2 regions of the Weissella sp. ESL1139 genome follow, and region 2 is predicted to be linked to the other one. Evidence: predicted binding sites of a transcription regulator. Region 2 holds the regulator's gene; the other holds the start of a gene.
What was found. Region 2 encodes CtsR, which represses protease genes until heat stress. Its sites were predicted from a motif close to TTGGTCAAAAAAGGTCAAANA; they were not measured.

Region 1 (8,007 bases), 150 kb from region 2:
GTTGCAGCAGCTGATTGGGCAGCAACCTTGGCATTTGCAGCTGAAGTTGCAGCTGATTGTGCGGCGGCCTTTGCGTTAGCGGCTGAAGTTGCGGCAGCTGACTCTGCAGCAGCCTTAGCGTTTGCTTCTGATGTTGCGGCTGATTGTTGTGCAGCAGCACTGTCAGCGGTTGCTTGTGAAGCTACTGACTGTTGTGCAGGTGCTGACTTAACTTCTGCCTTAGGCGCAACAGACTTTGGTGCTACAGCCTTTGGTGCTGCAGCCTTAGCTGAAGCAGCTGGTGCCTTTACAGCTGTAGCTGAAAGGTTGATTGTATCACCAACGTAGATTACTGATGATGCTTGTAGACCATCATTAGCATCTAACAATTCAGCCAAAGTCATACCATTAGCGTTAGCAATTGCCCATAATGAATCTCCTGCCTTAACAGTGTATGAACCATTATTTGAAGCTGGCTTTGCAGCTTCTTTTGCTGGAGCAGCTGACTTAGCTGATGATGAACCAGGCAAGTTAACTTTTTGACCTACTGTGATGAAGTTAGCATCAGCAATTTTGTTTGCTGAAACTAGATCATCAACAGAAACGTTGTTGGCTTGTGCCAATGCGTATAGAGTGTCGCCAGATTTAACAGTGATAGAATCAGCTGAAGCTACGACTGAGCTTCCTGCCAATGCTGCCGCCGCTCCAGCAGTTGCTAATAGCGTGTTTTTTACAGATGCGTGCATATTTAGTACTCCTTAGACCTAAAATTAGTTGTTTATATACTTAAGAAACCAATTATTATGATTTCTTAAAGATTTCTTTATTTTTACTACAAGCTATATTGTACTTTAGAGACTTTTCAAAATAGTTCTATTAATGTTTCATTTATGTTACATAAACATAAATTATCATTTTTGTCCTATTTCGTCCCAACAGCTATACAGTATACAAAAAAGACAGTGGTTTATACCACTGTCTTGAAAAATGTTTATATTTTCTTAATCTACTTATTGATTAATCTTTTTTCGTATCATTCTCACTAATGACAATCTTACCATCTGACATCTTAGCTAGTAATTGCTTTACATCTGGATTATCCAAATAGAAATCAGCAATTTGATCTTCTAATTGTTCTTGAATAACACGACGTAGTGGACGTGCTCCCATTTCAGGGTTGTAACCTAAGTTTACAAGCTCTTGCTTAACATCATCTGTCATATCAAGATGCAAGTCTTTTTCTGCGATTGCATCGTTCATTTCGCCAATCATCAAGTCCACAATGTGCAACAAGTTTTCCTTTGACAAAGCATTAAACTCAACAATTCCATCAAAACGGTTCAAGAACTCTGGCTTGAAGTATGGTGCCAAACGTTCTAGCAAACCTGTTGTTTTTGAATCATCATCTGGATCAAAGCCAACCTTAGTATCTTTGACACCAGTACCAGCATTTGATGTCATGATAATAATCGTATCCTTAAATGAAACCACATGACCTTGGGCATCAGTCAAACGCCCATCATCCAAAATCTGTAAGAACATATTCATAACATCAGGATGAGCCTTCTCAACCTCATCAAGTAGGATTAATGAATATGGATGACGACGAACAGCCTCAGTCAATTGACCAGCCTCTTCGTATCCGACATATCCAGCAGGGGCACCGATTAACTTTGAAACAGAATGCTTCTCCATGTACTCAGACATATCGAAACGAATCATATTTTCAGTTGTACCAAACAATTCTTTAGCAAGTTGCTTAGCAGTTTCAGTCTTTCCAACTCCAGTCGGACCAACAAATAGGAAGCTTCCAATTGGACGACCAGTTTTGTTAAAGCCGACACGGTTACGACGAATTGCTCGTGCAATCTTTTCAGTGGCTTCATCTTGACCAATAACATGGTCAGCTAGGTGATCACCCAGGTGACGTAATTGATCTTGCTCAGAAGCTGCTAATTCACCTACAGGGATACCCGTCTTCTCTTCAACAATCTTTTGAATATCTGCAACAGTAACAGTTTGAGCTGCCTCATTTTGAGGTGCTTGTTGCTTAACAGCTTCAAGCTGTAATTCTAAGTTATTAACTTGGTCACGTAACTGACTAGCCTTTTCATAATCTTCACGTTCAATAGCTGATTGCTTTTGTGCTTCAGTTGAATGAATTTTATTCTCTAATTCCTTAGGATCAGCAATTTTAACTGACAAATTCTTCTTTGAACCAGCCTCATCAATTAAATCGATTGCCTTATCTGGTAGGAAACGATCAGCAATGTAACGATTTGATAAGTTAACAGCTGCTTCCAAAGCTTCATCAGAATACTTTACCTTATGATAATCTTCATAACGTGAACGAATACCCTTAATAATTTGCAAAGCTTCCTCAGTTGATGGCTCATCTACTTGTACAGTTTGGAAACGACGAGCAATTGCGGCATCCTTTTCAATCTTACGATACTCATTCAATGTTGTTGCACCAACTAGTTGGAACTCACCACGAGCAAGCGCTGGCTTCAAAATATTACCAGCATCCATTGAACCTTCACCAGCAGTTCCGGCTCCCATAATCTCGTGAATCTCATCAATGAACAAAATCACATCGTCACGTTTTGCAACTTCGTCCATTAACTTTTGCATACGTTCCTCAAATTGACCACGTACACCAGTTCCTTGAACTAATGAGACAACATCTAAACGAATGACTTCTTTGCCTTGTAACTTACCAGGAACTTTAGCATTAACAATCGCTTGTGCTAATCCTTCAACAACGGCAGTCTTTCCAACTCCGGCTTCACCAATTAATACCGGATTATTCTTAGTACGACGATTCAAAACCTCAATGACACGAGCGATTTCATCGTCACGACCAATCACCGGATCAAACTTACCTTTACGGGCTAGCTCAGTTAAATTAATACCATATTGCTCAAGCAAGCCACCGCCTTGACCATTATTACCGCCACCTGGGCCCATTTGCGTCCGTTGTCCTTGTTGTGAACGTTGTGCCTGTTGTGAACGTGCTGCTTCATTATTCATCATACGAAAAATATCATCAAAATTTGAAAAACCAAATGGATCTTGTACCATAATACGGCCTCCTTATTATCTTTTTATATATTGATTACTCCCCAATAAAAGTCAATTAGGTTCTTTGACCTTCCTTGACCTTATCTACATTATCTATATTAGCACTCTAACACCGAGAGTGCAAATTATTTTTAAACTTTTTTGCAATAAAAAAGATTGATTTTTAAAAATTATAAAAATCAATCTTTATAAATTAATATAGTATATACTAGTACTTGATAACCAATTTACCTAACATATTCCCTTGTGAAACACGATTTTGAGCCGCCAAAATTGTTTCAGCAGATAATTCAGTTAATGTCTCAGTCAACGTTGATTTAACAATTTTCTTATCAACTAATGACGACAACAATGCTAAAGCATCCCCTTGACTAGCAACGTTTTTATTGGCATTTGTCTTGGCGAACATAAACTCCCAATCAAGTGAAGCTGCTTTATTTTTAATTAAATCAACTGGAACTGGTTCCATCGACTGAACAATTGCACCGATGTGTCCAAATGTACCAACCAATGCTGCGGCTGATTCAAAATGTTGATCTAACGAATGAAGGACAGCAATATATGGCACTTCTGCATAACCTAAATCTTTAACGACTTGTACATAGTCTTCACGATGATTAACAACCTCATCAGCGCCTAATTCCTTGACCCATTCAATGCTTTCTTCACGTGATGCCGTTGCAATAACGGTCATGCCTAACCATTTAGCTAATTGAATCATCATCGATCCAACACCACCGGCACCATTTATAATCAACAAAGTTTCACCTTTGGCGCCATCTTGCTTCATTTCAATACCAAACTTATCAGATAGCATCTCATAAGCCGTTAAAAATGTTAATGGCAACGCAGCAGCTTCAATGTCAGAAAGTGATTCAGGTGCTAAAGCAATCAAATCTTCACGAACACTTTCATAAGCTGCATTGGCTCCTGTGCGTCCTAATTCACCAGCAAAAAAGATCCGGTCGCCAACGTGATAATCTTTAACAGCATCCCCCACTGTAACAATTTCGCCAACTGCATCAAAACCAAGCACACGTTCTTGCTTCGTTGCAACAGCCCCCTCAAGTTGTTTACCATCAACTGGATTCATTGAAGTAGCCGCTACTTTAACCAATACATCATGATCGCCCACAACTGGTAAAGGAATTTCCTTATCAATTAATGGTGCTTCAGTTTCTGAAGTTGTTACAACTGCTTTCATTAATTCAGTCATCGTTTACTCCTCCTATATAGGTTGACTAATGTCATATTTATTACATCTATCATACTATATAGGTAGAAAAATAGCGATTATGAACAGTTAGGCTGCTCATAATCGCTAATCATCTTAATCTAATTAATCTTGTGAACCTTCTGCTGCTGCAACGCCTTCTTTAAGACCGTTCATTTCAACATGGTGCTCACGGAACTCTTTATCATGAATTGGCAAATGTAAATCATAATTATCAAAAATGGTTAAATCGCCATTTAATTCATTGGCATCAAAACCAAGTACGTGACCACCAAAGGTACGATCATCACTCAAAAAGTGAACGTGCCAACCAGCGGCAACTGTTCCTTGATACAACTCAGGTGAGAAATAACCAATCAAAACACCTGCAACATTGTCCTTCTCAAACTCACGTTGTGTATGAGTGATTTCTGACAATGATGGAAATGGACGTTCAGACTTTGGCGCTGAACGAACTTTCATGTGATTAAAGGTACCACGTAGAACAACACCTGAGAAGGTGTTTTCTAATTGACGTTCATGAATCAATGATTCCATTTCCTTCATGTTACCAGCACTAAATGAAACTTTTTCAGTTGCATCACTAGTATGATGGACAGTTGCAAATGGTACTGTCTTCTCCATATCAGTCACATGATGAATTTGGCCTTCACCGTCCATATAGTAAACATCACCATCAACCATGATCATTTCACCATCAAGACCATCAAAAGTACCAATACCAGCATCACCGTGTTCTTTTAGTTCTGCTAAAGTAGCTGAACCACCTAAAACTTTTCCCATCAAAGCAGCTAATGTACTGTGTTGATATACTGTTGCCATTTTATTTCCTCCTATCTTTTAATAAAAAGCGCCCAGAAATCTGGACGCCTTATTTTTTATTCTGTTTCAATTAATTGTGACATTAATTCGTAGTTATGTGAGTAATCTACTGGAATCTCAACAACTACAGGACCTTCAGTTGCAAATGCTTCATCCATAACCGCATCCAATTGGTCTGGTGTATCCACACGCAAGCCCTTAGCACCAGCTGCCTCAGCAAACTTTACGATATCGATATCAGAGAACTTAACACCTGCTGATTCACCATTGTACTTTACTTCTTCTTGGAACTTAACCATATCATAGTGATAATTATCTTGCCAAACAAGGTGAACCGTATTCAAGTGTAGTTGAACAGCTGTTGCTAATTCAACACCTGAGAAGAAGAAACCACCGTCACCAGAAACTGATACTGACTTTGCATTAGGACGAACCAATGCAGCAGCCATTGCCCATGGCAAACCAACACCTAGTGTTTGCATACCATTTGACATCAAGAAGTGACGAGGAACATATGACTTAAAGTGACGACCTAGCCACAAATAATGTGAACCAATATCTGATGATAGGGTCATGTCATCTGTCATATGTGCTTGCAACGACTTAATGATGCTCAATGGGTGGTTTAAGTCAGCTTGAGCTGGTGTATATGTTGGTTCTTCAGCAGCTCTTAGGGCAGCCTTAAAGTCGACCAACTTGTCATGTGATGCTGCAGGCAATTCATAACCATTGATTTGTTGTTGCAATGCTTGTAACGTATCAGCAATTGTACCAACTAATTGACGCTCAGGCGTAAAATTATTATCAATTTGAACTGCTTGTGTATCAATTGCAACGATACGCAAATCAGCATCCTTGTTCCAGTTACGAGGCTCATATTCAATTGCATCATAACCAACCGTGATAACTAAATCAGATTGTGCTAGTAATTGGTCACCCACTTGATTACGGAAGAAACCAATTCGTCCGAAGAAGGTATCTTCTTCTAACTCACGTGAGATAACACCAGCACCTTGATATGTTTCAACAACTGGCAAAGTGGTTTGTGTCAACAAAGCATGCAAAGCTGCCGTTGTGGCATCATCTGAACCACGTGCACCTACCAAAATTACTGGTAACTTTGCAGACTTAATTTGTTCTGCCAACCAAGCAATATCATCAGTAGCTGCAGCGCCATAGCGAGCAGGCTTAACTGCTGGCAAGGCCGTTGCATTAACTTCAGCTTCATCAACATCTTGTGGTAATGAAACGAATGATGCACCTGGCTTAGGACCATTAGCAGCTGCAATAGCATTAGAAATCAATTCTGAAATATTATTTGGATCTTGAATTTCAACTGAATAGTTAGTAATCGGTGCAAACAACGTTGCAGATGGTGTACTTTGATGTGTTAAACGGTACAAATCTTTACGTTGTACTTGACCACCAATAGCCAAAATTGGGTCATTTTCAGCAGTTGCTGTCATCAACCCTGAAGCCAAATTCCCCACACCTGGTCCAGACGTTACAACAACAACACCAGTTTTTCCAGTGATACGTGAAAATGCTTGTGCCATAAACACGGCATTTTGTTCGTGACGCGTTACGATTAACTTAGGAGCCTTCTCACCGGCCTTAGGGTGATCCAACTTTTCAAACAAACGGTCAATTTTAGCGCCGGGAATACCAAAGGCTAAATCAACACCATGATTGTTTAAACTGTCGACAACTAAGTCAGCACCTGTTTTCTTTTCTTCAGACATGTACTTCTACCTCTTTAAAATAGTATACTCCAACAAACTTCAATATTTTCATTGTAGCGCTTTATAGCTTTCTTTTGTAGGTATAACTGTTACTTATTCAACAATCATATAAACATTGATATCGGTCGATAACTAGCTACATAAACATTTATAACGCTTACAAAAATACAATAATTTTATTTGATATTTACTATATTAAACTACATTAAGCTTATAGCAAAACAAAAAGCGCTAGTCAAATGACTAACGCTTCCCGCATCTGTAAAAACTGGGCATACTGGATTCGAACCAGTGCATGATGGCACCAGAAACCATTGCCTTACCGCTTGGCTAATGCCCAAAAACAACTATTACATCATACAACACTTAGCCGAGCAATTCAAGGTCAATCTCATAAAAAAGTATGGTTTAAACATAATTTCAAATTTATCAATCATTCACTAGTCACGGCCATTAACTATCCATCTGAATCTTATCATCAAAACGTGTCATAAAGTTTAAAATATCCAGCGATCTTTCTTCACCTAACGCTATTAACCAGCCATCGAAGCGATTTTCAATACGTTGGGTTAGCAACACTTCAATTTCTTGGCCACGGTCAGTTAAATGCAGCAACAACCGACGACGATCCATTTCATCCGGCTCCTGCCAAATGTATTTTTTACGTAATAACATTTTTATTTGTCGCGAAACAGCTGCACGGGTTACCTGACGTTTTGCAACAATATCAGTCAGCGTCAAACCATCATGCTGAGCCACATTGTGCATTATCAAATACTGTTCAAAAGATAAATCATATTTTGCAGCTGGTTCTGCTACCGTATCATTCAAATACCGTAATGTTGAAAGATAGGCATTAATATACTTCGTTACGAGCGTCATTGTTTCTCTCCACAATTTTTATCATAAGATTATTCTATCTAAATTGTTTCATTTGCACTGACCACTTTTTTATAAAAAAAGAAACTAGCCAGTTAGACTAGTTTCCAATTTCTACCTATACATTATCTAATAATCATAACCGTTACTGGTGCATTATTTGCAACGTAACTTGATTGTGAACCGAAGTATTTCTCAGTTCCCTTTTGTGAATTTGAACCAATGACAACCATATCTGGCTTAACAACTGGAATAACATCCTTAACG
Region 2 (8,007 bases):
TGTTTCGATTGGGTCCATACGACCATAGTGAGTATAGTGAACGTCTCGAACTTCATATCCGGCACGGTCACGAGTCAAACCACCAGGTCCTAAGGCTGACAAACGACGCTTGTTAGTTAACTCACCCAATGGGTTAGTTTGATCCATGAATTGTGACAATTGTGATGAACCAAAGAATTCCTTAACAGCAGCAACAACTGGACGAATGTTAATCAATTGTTGTGGTGTTACGGTTTCAGGATCTTGAATTGACATACGCTCACGAACAACACGCTCCATACGGCTCAAACCAATACGGAATGTGTTTTGTAGCAATTCACCAACACGACGAATACGACGGTTACCCAAGTGGTCAATGTCGTCAGTCGTACCGATACCTAATGGCAAGTTCAAGAAGTAGTTCATACCAGCGATAATATCAGCTGGCTTAACTGTACGAACCTTTGGATCAAATTGACCATTACCAATAACTGGCAATGTCTTTTCAGGGTCCTCTGGGTTTTCAACTAAGATAGTTTGCAAAACCATTGGTTCAGTCACAACAGCATCATCAGATGGTGTGTATATTGTACGCTTGAAGTCTTCACGATCTAAGTAAGGTGACAAAGCAGACATAACTTGCTTGTCAACAACTGTACCCTTTTCAGCAATAACTTCACCAGTATCTGGATCAGCAAGCGTCTCACCCAATGTCAAGCCCATCAAACGTGCCTTTAATGATAGCTTCTTGTTAATCTTGTAACGACCAACAGGTGCTAGATCATAACGCTTTGGGTCGAAGAAACGAGCTGTCAATAGGGCACGAGCTGAGTCAGCCGTCTTAGGCTCACCAGGACGAAGACGCTCATAGATATCCTTCAATGACTCTTCAACACGTGAATCTTCGATGTCTTTATGAACATCCTTATCCAAAGTTAATGAAATTGAATCATATTGATCCCCTAACATTTCTAGAATTTCTGAATCTGAACCGTAACCCAATGCACGTACCAATTCAGTGATTGGCAACTTACGAGTACGGTCAATACGAACATAGCTAAGACCTTTAGCATCAGTTTCAAATTCTAGCCAAGCACCACGGCTTGGAATGAAAGTCGTACCGTAATTTGGACGACCGTTCTTATCTAATTCTTCGTTATAGTACACACCAGGAGAGCGCACTAATTGTGAAACGATAACACGTTCAGCACCATTAATAATGAATGTTCCTGAAGGTGTCATCAATGGAAAATCACCAAAGAAAACATCTTGTGATTTAATTTCACCAGTTTCTTGATTTGTTAAGCGCAACGTAACGTGCAATGGTGCTGAATAATTAGCATCATGATTACGTGCTTCTTCTACTGTGTACTTAGGCTCCATAAGCTTATAGTCCACAAATTCTAGAGACAACTTTCCTTGGAAGTCTTCAATTGGCAAAATGTCCATAAACATTTCACGCAATCCTTCATCCAAGAACCAGTTGTATGAGTCCGTTTGAACTTCGATCAAGTTAGGCAAATCAAGAACTTCCTTGATTCGAGCATAACTACGACGAACACGGTGTTTACCATACTTTACAAGCGTTCCTACCAAGTTTTCCACCTCGCTTTAAATTGGCCAACTGTGCAACCAGTATATTACAATTTGTTTACAATTTATGCATTTTACCGGTTTTTGAGTGCAAAAAAGACAACAGCATCCCCATCCCTGAAAACGCTCTTGTCGTTGATATGCAGGCTTTCAGGGACAATATTTCCTGTCGGCCGTTGTTTTATACACAATTAAACTATTCTTTAGTATACAAGAAAAAGTAAGCATTAGCAAGAAAAAGACTTCTTGTCAACGCTTACTTTTTTAATCTATTTTGAAACAGCTTCTACATCTTTTTTCAACGGTTTAACGTTAATTGAAATTTCGCCATTTTTAGCACCAATTGTCACTTGATCATTGACACTAATCTTACCTAGCAACAATTGTTCTGAAAGTGCATCTTCAACCTTTGTTTGCAAAGCACGGCGAATTGGACGTGCACCAAATTCAGGATCAAAACCAGCCTTCGCAACAACATCAACGGCAGCTGGTGTCATCTTAACTGTAAAGCCTTGCTCACTGATACGTTGCAAAACTGACTTAGACATTAACTTAACAATTTGATGTAATTCTTCCTTATTCAATGAACGGAAAACAACAATTTCATCAAGACGGTTAATGAATTCTGGACGGAATGTTTCTTTAACCGTCTGCATAATCGTGTCACGCATAGCTTCATAGTTTGATGACTTATCAACAGCACCGAATCCAACTGACTTCTCATCACGTAAACGAGTTGCACCCAAGTTAGAAGTCATAATAATGATAGTGTTTCTAAAGTCGACCTTGCGTCCTTTGGCATCTGTCATGTAACCATCGTCGAAGACTTGTAGCATCAAATTATAAATATCTGGGTGCGCCTTTTCAGCCTCATCCAATAGCACAACTGAATAAGGATTACGGCGAACCTTTTCTGTTAGTTGGCCACCTTCTTCATAACCAACATATCCTGGTGCTGACCCAACTAATCGACTAGCTGAATATGCTTCACGATACTCTGACATATCAACACGAATCATATTATCTTCTGACCCGAACACTGCCTCAGCCAAGGCTTTCGCTAACTCAGTCTTACCAGTTCCAGTAGGACCTAGGAACAAGAATGTTCCAATTGGCCGTTCTGGATCTTTCATTCCTGAACGGGCACGGCGAATTGAACGGGCGATTGCTGATACGGCTTCGTCTTGACCAATCACGCGCTTATGCAAAACCTTTTCTAGGTTAACCAAACGTTCTTGCTCAGTCTTTTCCATCTGCGTCAAAGGCACACCAGTTTGTTCAGAGACAACTTCGGCAATATCATGAACTGACAAAGTCAAATCATAATTTTGATCACCTGATTGTTCAAGTTGCTCATCCAAAATTTTATCAATGTGACGCTTTTGCTTCATTTCCTTTTTACGGAAATCAGCAGCTAATTCAAAGTCAAGTCGTTCAATCGCATCATCTTTTTCTTGACGCAATGTCATTAACTTTTCTTGTTGTTTAGCCATTGGAGTTTCATGACCAATGCGATCAATTCGTACTTTAGCAGCTGCCTCATCCATTAAATCAATTGCTTTATCAGGCAAAAAACGGTCAGTGATATAACGAACTGATAATTTAACCGCCTCAACAATCGCTTCATCAGGAATTGCCACTTGATGATGTTGCTCATAACGTGACTTAAGACCCTTCAAAATAGCAATTGCATCAGCTTGTGTGGGCTCGTCAACGCTAACTTGAGCAAAACGACGTTCTAGAGCCGCGTCAGCTTCGATATACTTTTGATACTCATCTAACGTAGTAGCACCAATTGTTTGTAGTTCACCACGTGCCAAAGCGGGCTTCAAAATATTTGAAGCATCAATGGCACCTTCAGCACCACCAGCTCCAATCAACGTATGCAACTCATCAATAAATAGAATGACTTGCCCATCACGCTGAATTTCATCAATCACTTTCTTCAAACGATCTTCGAATTCACCACGATACTTGGTACCAGCTACCAATGATCCCATATCAAGCATCATCAAACGTTTATGACTCATGTCTGATGACACATCACCAGCAACAATGCGTTGAGCTAATCCTTCAGCAATTGCTGTTTTACCAACACCTGGTTCCCCAATTAGTACTGGATTATTCTTCGTACGACGTGACAAAATTTGAATGACACGCTTAACCTCAGCATCACGGCCAACGACTGGATCCATCTGATTATCACGAGCTAATTGCGTCAAATCACGTGCTAACATATCCAATGTTGGCGTACCTTCTTGGTCTTGTGATTGTTGTGCGCGTTTATTACGACGAGGATCACGTTTCTTAGGTGATTCTTTCACACCAAGTTTACGCAATACCGCACGACGCATTTCACTAGGATTAACATTTAAATTAGCTAAAATACGTGATGAAAAGATTGTCGTATCTGACAATAGTGCTAGTAATAGATGCTCGGTACCTGTTTGCTCTTGATGTAATTGCTTAGCATTTTCATTAGCCAAACGAATAATATCAGATGCTTTAGGTGAATATGGTAGATAAGTACTTTTCGCATTACGTGATAAGGTACCATAACCCGTAAACTGTTCAATCTGGCTTCTAATTTCGTCATCATTCACATCAGATTCTTGCATGACTTTGCTGGCAATGCCTTCTTTTTCAATCGACAAAGCTAGCAACAAATGCTCGGTACCTACTGCTTGATGTTTAAAATTTTTTGCTTGTTCTTGTGCAACGACTAAAACGTTTTTTGCACTTGGTGTATATTGATTATCCATATTAATTACGCTCACTTTCAAACCGTAAACGGTTCAATAATTGTTGCAGCAGTCTTGCTCGTAACCGTCCTTGAATTGTGACATCCCCAACATTAAGTGTCTCTTTTGATAATAATGTCAAAATCAATTCACTTTCATGGAGCGTTAAAATATCTTCACGGCACAAACAGGACATGACTGATGTTGCTGTTCTAAAGCTAACAATCTCCGGGAGTTGCTGTCGTATCTCTTCAATCAAAGCTGGCTCAGATCGCAACGCCATTTTAACAATGCGAATATAACCGCCACCACCTCGTTTTGATTCCACCAAATAACCATTTTCAGTATTAAAGCGTGTCTTAATGACATAGTTAATTTGTGACGGGACGACATTAAAGCGCTGAGCAAGTTCAACACGGCGAATCTCAATTTCATTCGCTTGTTGTAAAATTTGCTTCAAGTATGCCTCGATATTATCAGACATATTTGAATCGGACATAACGCTCACCCCCCTTTGACCAATATTGACATAATTATAAAACGCATTGCAATTCAATGCCACTAAAAGCAAATATTTTTTTATAATTAATGTTTATTGTACGATTTACGCTTTTGTTGACACAAAAACCACCAAGATTTCTCTTGATGGTCTTTAATTAATGCACCTAGAAGGATTCGAACCTTCAACCTTCTGATTCGTAGTCAGACACTCTATCCAGTTGCGCTATAGGTGCATATTCATTTAAATACTTCCAATTGGAAGAAAGCGAACAACGGGATTCGGACCCGCGACCTCCACCATGGCAAGGTGGCGTTCTACCAGCTGAACTATATTCGCATAAGATGCCGACTACTGGATTCGAACCAGCGACCTCTTCATTACTAGTGAAGCGCTCTGCCAGCTGAGCTAAGTCGGCTTCTGTATCGTTAAACGATATGCGGATGACAGGAATCGAACCTGCACGCCCTAGGGGCACTGGAACCTAAATCCAGCGCGTCTGCCAGTTCCGCCACATCCGCAACAGACGTCAGTCGAACATGACATCCGACAACTTTTATAGTATATCTAATTTCCAAACAAGTGTCAACACATTTTTTGAAAAATAAATACTGTCGTAAGTTGCAAATGTACTAGCAGCTCCTTACCACTCGATATATATTACTATCTTTTGTATATTTTTGCAATTGTTTTTTTATTTTTTCAGAGCGTGAGCAAAAGCGGGTTGAACCTGGTGTATAACGTCGTTGGGAGCAATTACGGCCGAAGCAACGCACAGGGACGTGATTGGGACCAATAGCGTTATATCGAAGGTTCAGCTTTTGCGAGCGCGTTTACTCAGAGCGTGAGCAAAGACGTTTTGGATTCGATGTGTAACGGTGTTTGGATGCTTTGCAATCTAACCATACAAAAAAGCCAAGCCGATTAACTGCGACTTAGCTTTATTATCTTTATAGTGTATCTTCTGGCACAATCTTATCTGCACCAAAGTATGGGCGCAAAACTTCAGGAATTGTTACTGTACCGTCTTCATTTTGATAGTTTTCTAGAATAGCAGCTACTGTACGACCAACAGCTAGTCCAGATCCATTCAAAGTGTGGACGAATTGCAACTTACCATTTTCATCACGGTATTGAATACGTGCGCGACGAGCTTGGAAAGCTTCGGTATTTGAAACAGATGAAATTTCACGATAGATGTTTTGTTGTGGCATCCATACTTCCACATCATACGTTTTAGCTGCCGAGAAGCCCATGTCACCAGTTGATAATGTAATAACGTGGTAAGGCAAACCTAGCTTTTGTAGCAAAGTTTCGGCATTAACTGTCATGTCTTCTAATGCTTGGTATGAATCCTCAGGCTTTGTGAATTTAACCATTTCAACCTTATTGAATTGGTGCATACGAATCAAGCCACGCGTATCACGACCAGCTGAACCAGCTTCTTGGCGGAAGGCTGGTGACAAAGCGGTCACACTGTATGGTAGTTTTTCAGCATCAATTACTTCTTCACGGAAGTAGTTTGTCAAAGGTACTTCGGCTGTTGGGATTAATGTCATATCATCATTAGTTCCCACACGGTAAGCATCTTCCATAAACTTTGGATACTGACCAGTTCCATACATTGCCTTATCTTTAACAAGGTATGGTGTAATCATTTCTTTATAGCCTTCTTTTTGGTGCTCATCCAACATAAAGTTGTAAACGGCACGTTCTAGGCGGGCACCTTGACCAACATAGTAAACGAAACGAGCACCTGATACTTTAGCACCACGTTCAAAATCTAAAATGCCCAAGTCTTCACCAATTTCATAGTGGGCTTTAGGTTCGTAATTGAACGTTGGAATTTCACCCCACTTACGTTCTTCACGGTTTGCATCTTCATCAGGTCCAACCGGAATTGTATCATTAGGCAAGTTAGGAAGATGCAAAGAACGATCTTGAATTTGCTCATCTAGTTTAGCAACTTGTTCATCTAATTCTTTGATAGTTGCTGAAACCTTTTGCATTTCAGCAATAACATCACTTGCATCTTCCTTTTGGCGCTTCTTTAGACCAATTTGATCTGATACTGTATTACGACGTGCTTTTAGGTCTTCAGTTTGAACTAATAGTTCACGACGTTTAGCATCATCAGCAACTAAGGCATCAACTTCTTGTGGGTCAACCTCACGTGTAGCCAAGCGCTCCTTCACTTGTTCCGTATCTTGACGGATTACTTTCATATCTAGCATAACAATTCTCCTAATTATTCTTTAAACCCAACTCAGCAATTTTGTCATCAATCAATGTCAAAACTTGTTCAGCAGCTGCTTCATCTGTCACAAAATCATATTTATCACCATCAATGCTCAATTTAGGTGAACGATCATAGGATTCAAACCAAGCAACGTAACGTTCATTTAAACTTTTGTAATAGTTATATAGTGATGGATCATTTTCAATTTGTTCATAATCGCGACCACGTTTCTTAATACGTGCCAACATTGTGTCAAAACTGACATGAATATAAATTAGTAAATCAGGTGTCTTAACAATCGCATCATCAGAAAAATCAACTTGTTCCATAATGTTGTTTAGCAAATCACCGTAAATTTGTACTTCTGTCTGTGTGGCACGATCTAAATCTGCATTCAACTTGAATAGCAACAAATCTTCAAAAATGGAACGGTCAATCACATTTAGCTGACTACCTTGGGCATCTTTAATATTATCCAAACGCTTATTCAAAAAATAATTTTGTAGTAAGAACCCATAACGTTTTGGATCCTCATAAAACAATGGCAAAATCGGATTATCATCAACGGACTCGTATAATGCTTTGCTCCCTAAATGTTGTGCAAGCATGGTTGTTAAACTGGTCTTTCCGGCACCAATAGTTCCCGATAATACGATCATCCTGTTATCCCACTTTCTTTAATCAATATTAAATCTATTTTATCAAATTTTAGGGAGTCTAGCACGTCAAGTTTTGCTTATCAGCGGATAAACGCGAAAAGGAGAATGAAACGCTCTCGTTTCACTCTCCTTTTATGTCTATCTAATTTTTGCCAGTTACGGCGTGAATACGATTGACTGCTCGCATTAAGGCTAATTGGGCACGTGCAACATCATCTGTTTCATTTGCATCCAAATGCTTTTTTGCTCGTTCCTCAGCGGCCTTAGCACGATTAACATCAATATCTTCGGCACGTT

Region 1: the regulator CtsR is predicted to act here: its motif matches at 3,125-3,145, upstream of ACSYSF_RS06605 (ATP-dependent Clp protease ATP-binding subunit).

What each region holds. Positions count from the first base shown of each region.
Region 1 is NZ_CP196375.1:1,343,188-1,351,194, forward strand. Features, by position in the region: gene ACSYSF_RS06600 (LysM peptidoglycan-binding domain-containing protein) at 1-725, opposite strand, end outside; gene ACSYSF_RS06605 (ATP-dependent Clp protease ATP-binding subunit) at 997-3,063, opposite strand; gene ACSYSF_RS06610 (zinc-binding alcohol dehydrogenase family protein) at 3,272-4,279, opposite strand; gene budA (acetolactate decarboxylase) at 4,403-5,119, opposite strand; gene alsS (acetolactate synthase AlsS) at 5,176-6,861, opposite strand; tRNA gene ACSYSF_RS06625 (tRNA-Gln) at 7,130-7,201, opposite strand; gene ACSYSF_RS06630 (MarR family transcriptional regulator) at 7,315-7,743, opposite strand; gene ACSYSF_RS06635 (universal stress protein) at 7,866-8,007, opposite strand, start outside.
Region 2 is NZ_CP196375.1:1,495,884-1,503,890, forward strand. Features, by position in the region: gene rpoB (DNA-directed RNA polymerase subunit beta) at 1-1,584, opposite strand, end outside; gene ACSYSF_RS07405 (ATP-dependent Clp protease ATP-binding subunit) at 1,842-4,334, opposite strand; gene ACSYSF_RS07410 (CtsR family transcriptional regulator) at 4,336-4,812, opposite strand; tRNA gene ACSYSF_RS07415 (tRNA-Arg) at 4,974-5,047, opposite strand; tRNA gene ACSYSF_RS07420 (tRNA-Gly) at 5,079-5,151, opposite strand; tRNA gene ACSYSF_RS07425 (tRNA-Thr) at 5,158-5,230, opposite strand; tRNA gene ACSYSF_RS07430 (tRNA-Leu) at 5,251-5,333, opposite strand; gene serS (serine--tRNA ligase) at 5,763-7,046, opposite strand; gene ACSYSF_RS07440 (deoxynucleoside kinase) at 7,057-7,710, opposite strand; gene ACSYSF_RS07445 (F0F1 ATP synthase subunit epsilon) at 7,853-8,007, opposite strand, start outside.